3 regions of the Psychrobacillus sp. Z3-81 genome follow, and region 2 is predicted to be linked to each of the others. Evidence: riboswitches for the same ligand, from Rfam matches in the RefSeq annotation. Region 2 holds a riboswitch; each other region holds the start of a gene.
The links. Region 2 has a riboswitch for cobalamin ahead of AC1ECF_RS09575 (hypothetical protein). Riboswitches for the same ligand answer to the same signal wherever they lie in the genome.

Region 1 (4,310 bases), on a different contig from region 2:
TTGGTTCGATAAATATGGACCTTGGGCAGTATTCTTTGGTAGATTGGTGCCACTGATTCGAAGCCTTATTTCGATTCCAGCTGGTATGTCTAATATGAAATTTTGGCTGTTCCTATTATTTACTACATTAGGAACGCTGATTTGGAATACGGTTCTTGTTTCAGTTGGAGCGGCAGTCGGAGAAAATTGGGAAGATATCGTAGCGTATATGGATATTTACTCAAATATCGCGTATACACTTATCGCAATCGGAGGAATTGCGTTCTTGTTTTGGTATTTTAAAAAACGTAACTAAGGAGATATTATGGAGATTCTAGAATTATTAAAAGCGTTAATCCTTGGCTTTGTGGAGGGAATGACGGAATTCGCACCGGTTTCTTCTACAGGGCATATGATTATTGTGGACGACATGTGGCTTCAAACAAAGGAGTTTTTAGGTGAATATTCAGCGAATACATTTAAAATAGTTATTCAGCTAGGATCCATCCTAGCGGTAGTAGTCGTTTTCTGGAAACGATTATTAAGCTTAGTAGGCTTATATAAAATAAAGGATGTAGCGCCAGGAAGTCAGTTAAAGCTAACGCATGTAATTGTTGGGCTTATTCCAGCTGGAGTGCTTGGTGTGTTGTTCGAGGACTACATAGATGAGCATTTGTTTACAACAGAGACAGTACTAATTGGTTTAGTGCTAGGTGCCATCCTAATGATAGCTGCAGATAAGTTCGGTCCAAAGAATCCGAAAACAAATTCATTGGATAAAATTACTTATAAGCAGGCAATCCTCGTTGGGTTGATACAATGTCTATCTTTGTGGCCAGGTTTTTCAAGATCAGGCTCTACTATTTCGGGTGGGGTTCTATTGGGGATGAATCATAAGACTGCGGCAGACTTCACGTTTATCATGGCAGTGCCTATTATGGCAGGTGCTAGCTTCCTATCACTGGTGAAAAACTGGGAGTACATGGATTTAAATCATCTCTCGTTTTATATCGTAGGATTTGTAAGTGCATTTATCTTCGCTTTAATATCAATACGCTTCTTCTTGAAGCTGATTGATAAGATTAAGCTTACACCATTTGCAATCTATCGTATTGTTTTAGCGATTATCTTGGCGATTATTATTTTGTAAGTAAAAACGAAAGAGGCTTTGGAAATTATCCAAAGCCTTTTTATTTTGATGCCAAGTGCTTCCACGTAATTCCCCAAATGCTTGTCAGAGCAAAGAGAGGTGCTTGTGCTTTCTTATTCATTTACAAATGTATTATGGACACGCTTGGATACCATGAAATAGGCAATCCAAATAATGGACAAAACAAAGGAGGAAACACTGATAGAAGCTGACTCATTGTCCGTACTTACATTGTTAATGAGTATTGCATCAACGATATCCAATATCATACTAAGAATGAGATAGGAAATAATTGCTTTCGGGAAAAATTTTTTCTTTTTAAAGAAAATTATGATTAAATATATTGAAATAAACAATAAGAGAGCGTTACAAGCCATTTCGAAATAAATAGCTTTCTCAAAATGAGGGTGCACTTCTGGGGAGGTGACCACTTCTGTCCATTCACCAGAGTTGATTAATAAGAAAGATATGATAAAATATCCGACTGAAAATATTACAGTCAAAAACAAATATATGATAGGTAATAGCAGCCAACCTCTAATTCCTTTCGGTCCTTCCTCGTAATGCTCTTGCTCTTCTAATGGTTGAGTCATTTTATTCTTCCTCTCTCTAAATTTTCCAATATCACTTTCCATTATATTGTAAACATAAATATTCTATAAGGAAAGACTTTCTTCCTATGTACAAGTTTAAACACTATATGTTAGGGTTATTAAGTAAATAAAACACAATATATTGTACTGATAGATGATTAGGTACCATTACGGTTTAATAGGGAATTCGGTGAAAAGCCGAAGCTGTCCCCGCAACTGTAAGTGTGGACGACTGTTGAAAATGCCACTGCGATTTATTCGTGGGAAGGTCAACAGGAGGAAGAAGCACGAGCCAGTAGACCTGCCTAGTCGTCGAAAAAGCAACACTTTCTTCGGGGGTTGAGAGGTGGGAGCGAGGACTTTTATAAATATGTCTTTTTGTTTCCTACTTTTAAACGTAAGCACTGACTCGGCCGAAGAGGCTATGGTTAGTGCTTTTTTTGTTGCTCAAATAAAGGAGGAGTTCATATGACAACGTCAATAAAAACAGAAAAAGCAGTGCAGTTAGACAAATTATCCAAAGAATTTGGAAAAGAGAAGCTTACCCCACTCCTGACCTATCAGCAAAAGTGGCTAGCAAGACATGATGACGACCATAGCTGGGCTCGTGATATGTCTCTTCATGCACTCAGCCTACTAGACGAGCAAAGCCCTTACTGGACATTTGTCGCAGCTCGAATTTATCTTTGGGATATTTATGAGCAAGTAGCTGATAACCGTAGAACAAATGTTGAAAAAGTATATCTTGGTTTCCTGGAAAATGTTAGAAAATTAAGTAATCAAGGGATTTATGACAGAAACATAATGGAATCCTACTCCGACGAAGAACTACAAGAACTGGCGGAAGTAATTGTTCCGGAAAGAGATAATTTGTTTACTTATATTGGCCTCAAAACCTTGCTCGATAGATATGTAGCAAAGGATTTTAATAAAGCGATTGTAGAGTTGCCGCAAGAGCGCTGGCTGGTGATCGCAATGACTTTAATGAAAGAAGAAACAGAAAAGCGGCTAGAAAAGATTAAAGAAGCATATTGGGCAATGAGTAATCTCTATATGACTGTAGCTACACCTACTCTTTCGAATGCAGGAAAGCCCCATGGTCAGCTATCGAGCTGCTTTATCGATACAGTGGATGATAGCCTTCAAGGGATTTATGACAGTAATACGGACGTCGCTACTCTATCCAAATACGGTGGTGGAATAGGCGTCTATATGGGGAAAATTCGTAGCCGTGGCTCTTCTATACGAGGATTTATAGGAGCATCAAGCGGAGTATTACCTTGGATTAAACAATTAAACAATACAGCAGTCAGTGTGGACCAGCTAGGGCAGCGACAAGGAGCGGTAGCAGTATACCTGGATGTTTGGCATAAGGACATCTTTACGTTTTTAGATTTACGGCTAAATAACGGAGATGATCGCTTAAGAGCACATGATATTTTCACAGGTATTTGTCTACCTGATTTGTTTATGGAAAAAGTAGATGCGAGAGAGGATTGGCATTTATTTGACCCACATGAGGTTCGTACAGTAATGGGATATTCGTTAGAGGATTTTTATGATGAAAAGAGAGGGAGCGGCTCTTTTCGTGAAAAATATACAGAATGTGTAAATCATCCGGAGCTATCAAAAGAGACCGTACCTGCAATTGAGCTGATGAAACGAGTTATGCGCTCTCAATTAGAGACAGGCGTACCTTTTATGTTTTACCGAGATGAGGTGAATCGTCGAAACCCGAATAAGCATGAGGGGATGATTTATAGCAGTAATCTATGTACAGAAATCTTCCAAAATCAAAGCCCGACCATTTCTGAATCCATACAGCTAGACGGAGACACCATTGTTACTCGGAGACAGGCGGGAGATTTCGTTGTCTGTAACCTCTCCTCTATCAATTTAGGTCGTGCAGTGCCGGATCACGTGTTAGAGCGGCTAATTCCTATACAGGTGCGAATGCTTGATAATGTGATCGATTTAAACATGATCCCAGTTCCACAGGCGGAGCGTACAAATGCTAGGTACAGAGGGATTGGCTTAGGGACGTTTGGTTGGCACCATCTACTTGCGATTAATAGTATTCGCTGGGAATCGGATGAGGCGGTAGAATTTGCAGATAAGTTATATGAAAAAATAGCGTATCTAACCATTAAGGCTTCCATGGAGCTAGCAGAGGAAAAAGGGGCCTATCCTTTATTCCCGGGGTCTGATTGGCAAACTGGTGCCTATTTCGACCAGCGTGGCTATGAGGATGATAAATGGATGGAGTTAAAGAAGCAGGTGGCAACATGCGGAATGCGTAATGGCTATCTCATGGCTGTTGCTCCAAACTCGTCTACTTCTATACTAGCTGGCAGTACTGCGAGCATTGATCCTATCTTTCAAAAATTTTATTCGGAGGAAAAGAAGGACTATAAAATTCCGGTAACTGTTCCGGATTTAAATAATGAGACTACCTGGTTCTACAAATCGGCTTATTTTATTGACCAGCATTGGACAATTAAGCAAAACGCGGCGAGACTGCGACACATCGACCAAGGGGTGTCCTTGAATTTATACGTGCAAAACACCATCAAAGCGAAGGATTTACT
Region 2 (4,310 bases):
ATCTTTATATCCATATGTATATATATAACTAGACTCTCGAATATTTGTATCCAATATATTCCCTCCATTAATACTCTTATTATAGCACGCTTAACCTTTGGACGCCTGACTTACTAATCTCATAGTTATTCTCCCAGAAAAGAAATATAATGGATATGTATTCAGAATTTTTATCCAATTTAAGGGGTTGGGAAAATGAATGGGGAAACAATTGTAGTAGGTGCTGGTCTTGCTGGATTAGTAGCTACTGCTGAATTGGTTAGAGAAGGTAAGCATGTATTATTGGTAGATCAAGAACCTGAAAGCTCCCTTGGTGGGCAAGCCTGGTGGTCTTTCGGAGGACTGTTTCTAGTAGATTCACCTGAACAAAGAAGAGTTGGTATAAAGGATTCTTATGACCTTGCTTGGCAGGACTGGTTAGGGACTGCTGGCTTTGACGAAGACAATGAAGAAGAATATTGGGCAAAGAAATGGGCCGAAGCTTATGTAAGATTTGCTGCTGGAGAAAAGAGAGAATGGCTACATGGCCTAGGAATTCGCTTCTTCCCTGTAGTGGGATGGGCAGAGCGAGGAGGGTATTTAGCGGAGGGGCATGGAAACTCAGTCCCTAGATTCCATATTGTTTGGGGAACAGGACCCGGGGTTGTCCAGCCTTTTGAGGCAATCGTAAGAAAGGGAATGGAAACCGGACTTGTAACCTATAAATCAAGGCACCGTGTAGATGAATTAATTGTAGATAAGGGGAGAGTAATAGGGATTAAAGGCTCAGTCCTTGAACCCTCTGATGCGAAAAGAGGAGAAGCCAGCTCTCGAAAGGTAATAGACTCTTTTCAATTCAATGCTCGAGCAGTCGTCCTAACTACTGGTGGAATCGGTGCTAACTTAGAGCTCGTTCGTCAAAACTGGCCGTCCTGGTTAGGTACCCCTCCTAAAAATATGATTGCTGGCGTACCTGCATATGTCGATGGCAGAATGTTTGAGATAAGCGAAAGGGCCGGGGCACGCTGGGTGAATAAAGATCGAATGTGGCATTACACGGAAGGGATTAAAAACTGGAATCCTATTTGGGAAAATCACGGCATTCGAATTCTCCCCGGTCCCTCTTCTATTTGGTTAGATGCAGAAGGGAACAGATTCCCTGCCCCCAACTTTCCTGGCTTTGACACATTGGGTACCTTAAAAGCAATTCAAGATACCGGCTATGATTATTCGTGGTTCATTCTTACAGCAAAGATTATCGAAAAAGAATTTGCTTTATCTGGTTCAGAGCAAAACCCTGATTTGACAGAAAAAAGCGTGAAGGAAGTGTTAAAGCGTATTCTTCCAGGTCCAACAGCTCCTGTTAAAGCATTTATGGAGAAGGGCGAGGATTTTATAGTAGCAGATAATCTAAAGGACCTTGTGGCAGGAATGAACTCACTTGTCGGAAACACTCTACTAACATATGAGGATGTCCATAGACAGATTGTAGCAAGAGATCGAGAAATGGATAACAAGTTTACGAAAGACCTTCAAATAACCGCCTTAAGAGGAGCACGTAATTATATTGGTGATAAGCTTATTCGAGTGGCAGCACCCCACAAAATATTAGACCCGAAACAAGGACCGTTGATTGCTGTTCGTTTGAACATCCTGACTCGTAAAACATTAGGCGGCCTACAGACGGATTTAGGGGGTCATGTGTTAAATAAAGACGGAAAGCAAATTCCCGGATTATATGCTGCAGGTGAGCTAACAGGTTTTGGTGGCGGAGGAATGCATGGCTACCGAGCACTAGAGGGCACCTTTTTAGGAGGCTGCCTATTCTCAGGGAGAGAAGCAGCTCGGTCCATACTTCACGATTTAAAATAACAAAGTAACGAACGTATGATATAGTAAGAATGTAATTTCATATTGTGTAGAATTAGGTGCTCTTCGAGAGAAGAACTTAAAAGGGAAGTTCGGTGAGAATCCGACGCTGTCCCGCAACTGTAAATGGGAGCAAGCTTTTAACCACTGTTACTTGTAATGGGAAGGGAAAGTAAAGCAATGACCATAAGCCAGGAGACCTGCCTAATTTTAGTACACACCAAAAACCTACGCGGATAGGGGGTGTTCAGTGATCGTCAAGCTATTGCTTGAAGGATTCATGGTACGACAAACCGTATACTCACAGATGGATTTGGAAGAAGTCTATTCTTTCCTATCCAAATGGTTTTATATGTTGCCGTATTCTTATTCACGAACATCTTCCTCTTTAAAGGGGAAGATTTTTTTTATCCCGCATTAAGGGACAGTAAGACTCCCACTTCAAGATGGCGAAAGAAATGAGACAGCTAAGTGGGAGTCTTACTGTCCCTAAAAGCCCGATTGGTTCAACTAATGAATGGCGGGGGATGAAAGAAACCCCCACCAATCAAAGTTTCACTTTATTGGAAAGGAGAAAGTAGGATGTCAAAAGAGGAATACAAAGAGCAGTTCAAGCAGGTGCTACTCTATAACACTGTCACGAATGCTTCGATTACTTTAGAGAAGATACTTAGTTCCTTAGCACAGGATATTCAAAACTCTGAGGAGCTAACAAAGGAAGCAAATCTTATTCAATTACAGAATGCCTATCAGGAGGTTCTTTATGAGCTAATTGGAGAATCAAAAACAGAAGATGCTGAGATGAAGATTTAGTAAATAGAAAGCACCCACTATCTTGTGATGTGAGTGCTTTCTTCGTTTAACTTGGTAGTTACTACACCTTCTTCAGCTTTTATTTGCTAGATATTCGTAAGCAGCTGCTCCTATCTCAGTTAAAATGGCTTTAGATACAAGATCATCCTCTTCCTTCGATAAGACCGTTATCGCCAGCTGGTTATCTCCTACATATAAAACTCCTACATCATGTCTTGTTCCAGGAACCCATCCTGTTTTATGCGCCATTTTCCAAGCTGGGCGGCCATTATTATAATTGGAGTACGGTGATGGAAACATTTGCGGTAGACAGTCTTGGATTTGCTGTTTCTTCATAATACGTAGCATTTCCTCACTGGCTTTCTCGCTCACTAGCTCTTTCCTAGCTATTTTCTTTAGCAGTATCGCAATATCAGCGGCAGTTATCATGTTATATCCTTTTGGATTTGGGTTGTTCATCATGAGCTTGTTATAGAACGTGCTAAGCTCCATTCCAGCTTCCTTCATAAAAGAGACAACCGCTTCCTTTCCTATTAGGTCAATCAACATATTAGTAGCAGAATTGTCACTTTGGATAATCATCAGCGTGACCAAATCTCGTATTGGCAAGGAAGTACCTGGTGTTAGGTGTTGAAGAACTCCCGAGCCTCCTACTAAATCCTCCTTACGCAAAACGAAAGGGTCATCTAATGAAAAACTCCCTTTCTCTTCTTTCGTAAAAACGGAAGCCATAATTGGTACCTTGATTACACTTGCTGCATAAAAAAGCTCCTCGCTATTTAGCTCCCATTTTTCTCCGGTGACTAGATTTTCTAGAATAATTCCCCATGTTCCTCTTGAAGGCTTAATAATGTCCTTTACTCTATCTACTAATACTTCCACAGCTCCACTCCCTTTTTCTATTTTTATTTCTAACTTTATTATAATCAAAATATTTTGTATATTGTGTTGCAGGGATTAAAAATTTGGCAGTATGCTTTATTAGTCAGCTAGAAAGTACGTCTACTTTTTTTATCCATTTCATCCCTCTTCCTTCTCTTCCAATCTTAAAGTCAGGCTACATCTAGTTCTTTTCCAAATTGCGATGTTTTGTTCACCTTTTTTCATCCACCTACATAGATTATTTTGACAAGTCGAACAATTAGTGTTAACCTTATGAACAAAAGTTTCCTTTAGGAAATAATATAGTTATAACGAAATAAAAATTTTTTTGTTTTAAAAGTTTCCTCCGGGAAATAAATTAATATAAAAGAAAAGGAGTGTTGTTTGTGAAAAAACTTTGGTTATTGTTTGTTGCGGTATTTTTTGTTGTAGGTTGTAACGGTAATGAAAATGTAGGGGAAGCTGATTCAGATAAGCCTCTTATTGTAGCCACTACAGGTCAAGTCGCAGATGCTGTTAAAAACATTGGTGGAGAACATGTCGAGGTTAAGTCACTTATGGGACCTGGGGTAGACCCTCATCTTTACAAAGCAACACAAGGAGACATTCAGCTATTAGAGGATGCAGATATGATTTTTTATAATGGTCTAGAGTTAGAGGGCAAAATGAGTGAAATCTTTGAGAAGATGAAAAAAGATAAGGTAGTAGTGGCAATCGGTGAAGCATTGCCCGAAGACCAGTTATTGGAAGACCCAAACTATCCAGGT
Region 3 (4,310 bases), on a different contig from region 2:
ACTAGGCATGGAAAAAGAAATGCCTGAGGATGGATACCGCGGACAGGATATTATTGATATTGCTAACGACCTTGCAAAAGAGCATGGCGATAAGTTTATCCATATGTCTGATGAAGAACGTTATAAAGCATTCCGTGCACATGGTTTAAAGGTAGAGCTTGCGAAGCTTCAAAAGGACTTAGCAGATTTCCGTGTGAACTTCGATAACTGGTTCTCTGAAACTTCTCTTTACGAGGATGGAAAAATTCAGGTGGCGCTAGATAAATTAAAAGCGAATGGTCATATCTTCGAGGAAGAGGGAGCAACTTGGTTCCGCTCTACAACTTTTGGAGATGACAAGGACCGTGTGTTAATTAAAAGCGATGGCTCTTTCACTTATTTATTACCAGATATCGCATACCATGAGGACAAAATTGTTCGTGGCTTTGACCAGTTAATTAATATTTGGGGAGCAGACCACCATGGCTATATCCCACGTATGAAGGCGGCAATCGAAGCGCTTGGATACGAGCGTGAAAAACTAGAGGTTTCCATTATCCAAATGGTTCAGCTATATAAAGACGGCGAAAAAATGAAAATGAGTAAGCGTACAGGAAAAGCGGTAACAATGCGTGAGCTAGTAGAAGAGGTTGGATTAGATGCTGTTCGTTATTTCTTCGGCATGCGTTCCGGTGATTCCCATATGGATTTTGACTTGGACTTAGCAGTATCTCAATCCAATGAAAACCCTGTATACTATGCACAATATGCACATGCTCGTATTTGTTCTATCTTACGTGCTGCAGAAGAAAAAGGTATGGCAGCTTCAACAGCATCTCTTTCTTTATTACAAAGTGAAAAAGAAACAGACCTATTGAAGAAAATCGGGGACTTCCCGAAAGTGGTGGCTGATGCTGCGAAAATGCGTGCACCACACCGAGTGGCAACTTATATTCAAGAGCTTGCTGCAACATTCCACAGCTTCTATAACGCAGACAAAGTGTTAGACCCAGAAAATAAAGAGCTATCAGAAGCGCGTTTGGCTTTAGTAACGTCTGCACGTCAAACAATTGAAAATGCATTAAAATTACTTGGAGTTTCCGCTCCAGAGAAGATGTAACACCTTAAGAGGTTTTGGTTAAATACCAAAGCCTCTTTTTTATATCGACATTGAATCGAATTAGAGTATAATAAAGGCATATTCATATGTTGCATAAAGGTGCCCGAGTGTAAGCGCTTGGGTTAAAAGGGAAGCTGGTTAAAGTCCAGCGCGGTCCCGCCACTGTAAGTGAGAAATCACGAGCCAGGATACCTGCCTTTATGTATGTACACCCATTGCCTACGAGGATAGGTTTGGTGTAGATCGGCTCATGTTAGTCCAAGCGGATTTATACCTATATCTATCTCTCATCATCAGATGGGAGATTTTTTTATTGCACATAGGAGGAATGAAGAATGAAGAAGTTTTGGTTTGTATTGATCGCATCGCTGCTATTATTAGTGGGATGTGGATCGGAGGAAGAAACAAAGGTTGAAAAAGAGGAAGGTACACAAGTAGAGGTATCTGATACCAAGTTCCCACTGACACTAACGGATGCTGTCGGACAAGAGATAACCCTAGAGGAAGCTCCAGAGAAAATCATATCCATGATACCAAGCAACACGGAGATTCTTTTTGCGTTAGGCTTGAATGAAGAAATTGTTGGTGTAAATGAATATGAAAGCTACCCACCAGAGGCATTGGAAAAAGAAAAAGTCGGTGGAATGGAATATAATATCGAAAAAATTCTTTCTCTAACTCCGGATATTGTGTTTGCACACGAATCCATTGTAGGGATGGCTGAATCAGGACTTCAACAGCTACGTGATGCGGGAGTGAAGGTTTATGTAGTTCAAAATGCAGAGGACTTCAATGAAACCTATACAACCATTGAGCAAATTGGTAGAGCTACTGGAAAGTTCCCAGAAGCACAGAAAGTAATCGAAGAGATGAAAGCCAAGGTTCAAGATATAACAGACAAGGTCTCACAGGTTGAGACAAAGAAGACCGTTTTTGTGGAAACATCCGATGCACCTGAAATCTACACGCCGGGTAACAACACGTTTATGCAAGAAATTTTAAATATGGTGAATGCAGAAAATGTGGTAGAGGATCAAGAGGGCTGGTTCCAAATTGACCCTGAAGAAATTATTACAAGAAATCCAGATGTCATTTTGGTTGCATACAGCTATGTGGATGGAGTTCAAGAGAAAATTAAAGCAAGAGCAGGATTTGATACGATAACAGCAGTGAAAAATGATGCGATTGTCCAAATAAATGAAGATACAACTAGCCGACAAGGTCCTCGCTTGGCAGATGGTCTAGAAGAAGTTGCGAGAGCGATTTATCCGGAGGCTTTTAGTGAGTAAATTAAGGCTTGGCTACATCTTGTCAATTGCAGCTCTACTAATTGCAATTTGGCTTGGTGTATCAGTCGGTTCTGTCAAAGTTCCAATTAGTACCCTATGGGATACATCATCCGACGAGGTAGCAGCCAATATTGTATGGCAAATTAGAATGCCGAGGGTACTGCTGGCTGGCCTAGTGGGAGCATCCTTGGCAATCGCCGGAGCAGCATTCCAAAGCCTACTAAAAAATCCACTGGCCGATCCATACACACTTGGTGTATCATCTGGAGCCTCTGTGGGAGCTGTTGCTACATTATTTTTTGGACTTTCTGTTCCCTTTTTAGGTGGGTTCACTCTCCCGATTTTTAGTATCCTAGGAGCTCTTTGTACAATGCTGTTGGTAATGGGGTTTGCAAAGCTTGTCGATCGTTCCATGAAAATGGAGACAATCATATTGACCGGGATTATATTCAGCTCTTTCTTAGGATCCATTATTTCTTTAATGATTGCGTTAACCGGGGAAGAGCTTCGGCAAATTATCGGCTGGTTATTGGGAAGTGTGTCGATGAGAGGCTGGGAATATATAAAGCTAGCCTTGCCTTTTGTGATAGTAGGTTCCTTACTGCTTTGGTTCAATAGAAGAGAGTTAAATGCCATGCTATTTGGAGAAGAACGAGCATTACACCTAGGTGTGGATGTGAAAAAGAGGAAGCTGATGGTGTTAATTGGTGGTTCTATGCTAACTGGTGGAGCGGTTGCTGTTTCAGGCACGATTGGATTTGTGGGATTGGTTGTTCCACACATAACTCGGCAGCTGTTTGGCTCTGATAATAGACATGTGTTACCACTGAGCTTTTTGAATGGAGCTACGCTGTTAATCATTTGTGACCTAGTTTCACGTACTATCATTTCACCAGCAGAGCTACCAATTGGAGTAATCACAGCCTTTATCGGTGCTCCGGTCTTTGCTTTTATTTTCTTCCGACAACGAAAGAGAGGGAGCATCTGATATGCTGAAAATAAGTAATCTATCTGGTGGCTATGATCAGAAAATAGTCGTGCACAATGTTTCCTTTCAGGTGGAAAAAGGAGAAATGGTAGGCATTCTAGGTCCTAATGGCAGCGGGAAATCAACGCTTCTCAAGCTTATGAGTAGAATATTGCCTGCAAAGGAAGGAGAGGTAATCGTTGACAACAAATCCTTACTCTCTTATTCATCCAAGGAGCTTGCCAAAAAACTAGCGGTGCTTCCACAGCTGCACAACCAGTCTTTTTCACATAAAGTGAGGGAAACCGTTGCTTTGGGTCGCTATCCGCACCAAAGCAGCTGGTTTTCTACCTGGTCAGAAGAGGATGAGCAGGCGGTAAAGAAGGCAATGCGACTAACTGGCATTGAGGAATATGAGCACCAGCTCTTAGAATTAATGTCGGGTGGAGAGCAGCAAAGAGTATTTGTAGCCCAGGCCTTAGCTCAACAAGCCCCTATTTTATTATTAGACGAGCCTACAAACCATCTAGATATTGCACATCAAAAACAGCTGTTGGATACGATCAAAACACAAGCAATTGAAAATGAACTGACAGTTGTCAGCATCTTTCACGATATCAATCTTGCCTCCTTATATTGTGATCGACTGATTTTAATGGACCGAGGGGAAATAAAGGTAATTGGACACCCACAAGAGGTAATAAAGAAAGCGATTGTAGAGGATGTCTATAAAGCGAGAATTAGTACCACTCCTCATCCGGAAAAGCCTAAGCCTCAAATTACACTTTTACCTGATGTGAAAGAGGAATCAAAGCAACGTTTTATTTCGAAGGAGCATATTAAAATATTTCCAGAATATGTTTTATTTCAATCTGAAAAGAAGCTTAAAACGTGGTCCTCTGCTGTTGTGAATGCAGGAAGCGGTTGGTACAGCCATTTTCTAAATAGAAGAGTT

Region 1: linked by a shared signal. The riboswitch ahead of AC1ECF_RS13100 (ribonucleoside-diphosphate reductase subunit alpha) and the one ahead of AC1ECF_RS09575 (hypothetical protein) in region 2 are both predicted to bind cobalamin.
Region 3: linked by a shared signal. The riboswitch ahead of AC1ECF_RS11940 (ABC transporter substrate-binding protein) and the one ahead of AC1ECF_RS09575 (hypothetical protein) in region 2 are both predicted to bind cobalamin.

The regions. Positions count from the first base shown of each region.
Region 1 covers NZ_JBWQPU010000012.1:8,614-12,923, forward strand. Annotated here, with positions in the region: gene AC1ECF_RS13085 (DedA family protein) at 1-295, shown strand, start outside; gene AC1ECF_RS13090 (undecaprenyl-diphosphate phosphatase) at 305-1,129, shown strand; gene AC1ECF_RS13095 (DUF2569 domain-containing protein) at 1,243-1,722, opposite strand; cobalamin riboswitch at 1,866-2,045, shown strand; gene AC1ECF_RS13100 (ribonucleoside-diphosphate reductase subunit alpha) at 2,191-4,310, shown strand, end outside.
Region 2 covers NZ_JBWQPU010000007.1:108,445-112,754, forward strand. Annotated here, with positions in the region: gene AC1ECF_RS09565 (TRM11 family SAM-dependent methyltransferase) at 1-54, opposite strand, end outside; gene AC1ECF_RS09570 (FAD-binding dehydrogenase) at 196-1,851, shown strand; cobalamin riboswitch at 1,889-2,070, shown strand; gene AC1ECF_RS09575 (hypothetical protein) at 2,431-2,661, shown strand; gene AC1ECF_RS09580 (serine hydrolase) at 2,734-3,543, opposite strand; gene AC1ECF_RS09585 (metal ABC transporter solute-binding protein, Zn/Mn family) at 3,930-4,310, shown strand, end outside.
Region 3 covers NZ_JBWQPU010000010.1:19,044-23,353, reverse strand. Annotated here, with positions in the region: gene argS (arginine--tRNA ligase) at 1-1,099, shown strand, start outside; cobalamin riboswitch at 1,180-1,313, shown strand; gene AC1ECF_RS11940 (ABC transporter substrate-binding protein) at 1,435-2,388, shown strand; gene AC1ECF_RS11935 (FecCD family ABC transporter permease) at 2,405-3,376, shown strand; gene AC1ECF_RS11930 (adenosylcobinamide amidohydrolase) at 3,378-4,310, shown strand, end outside.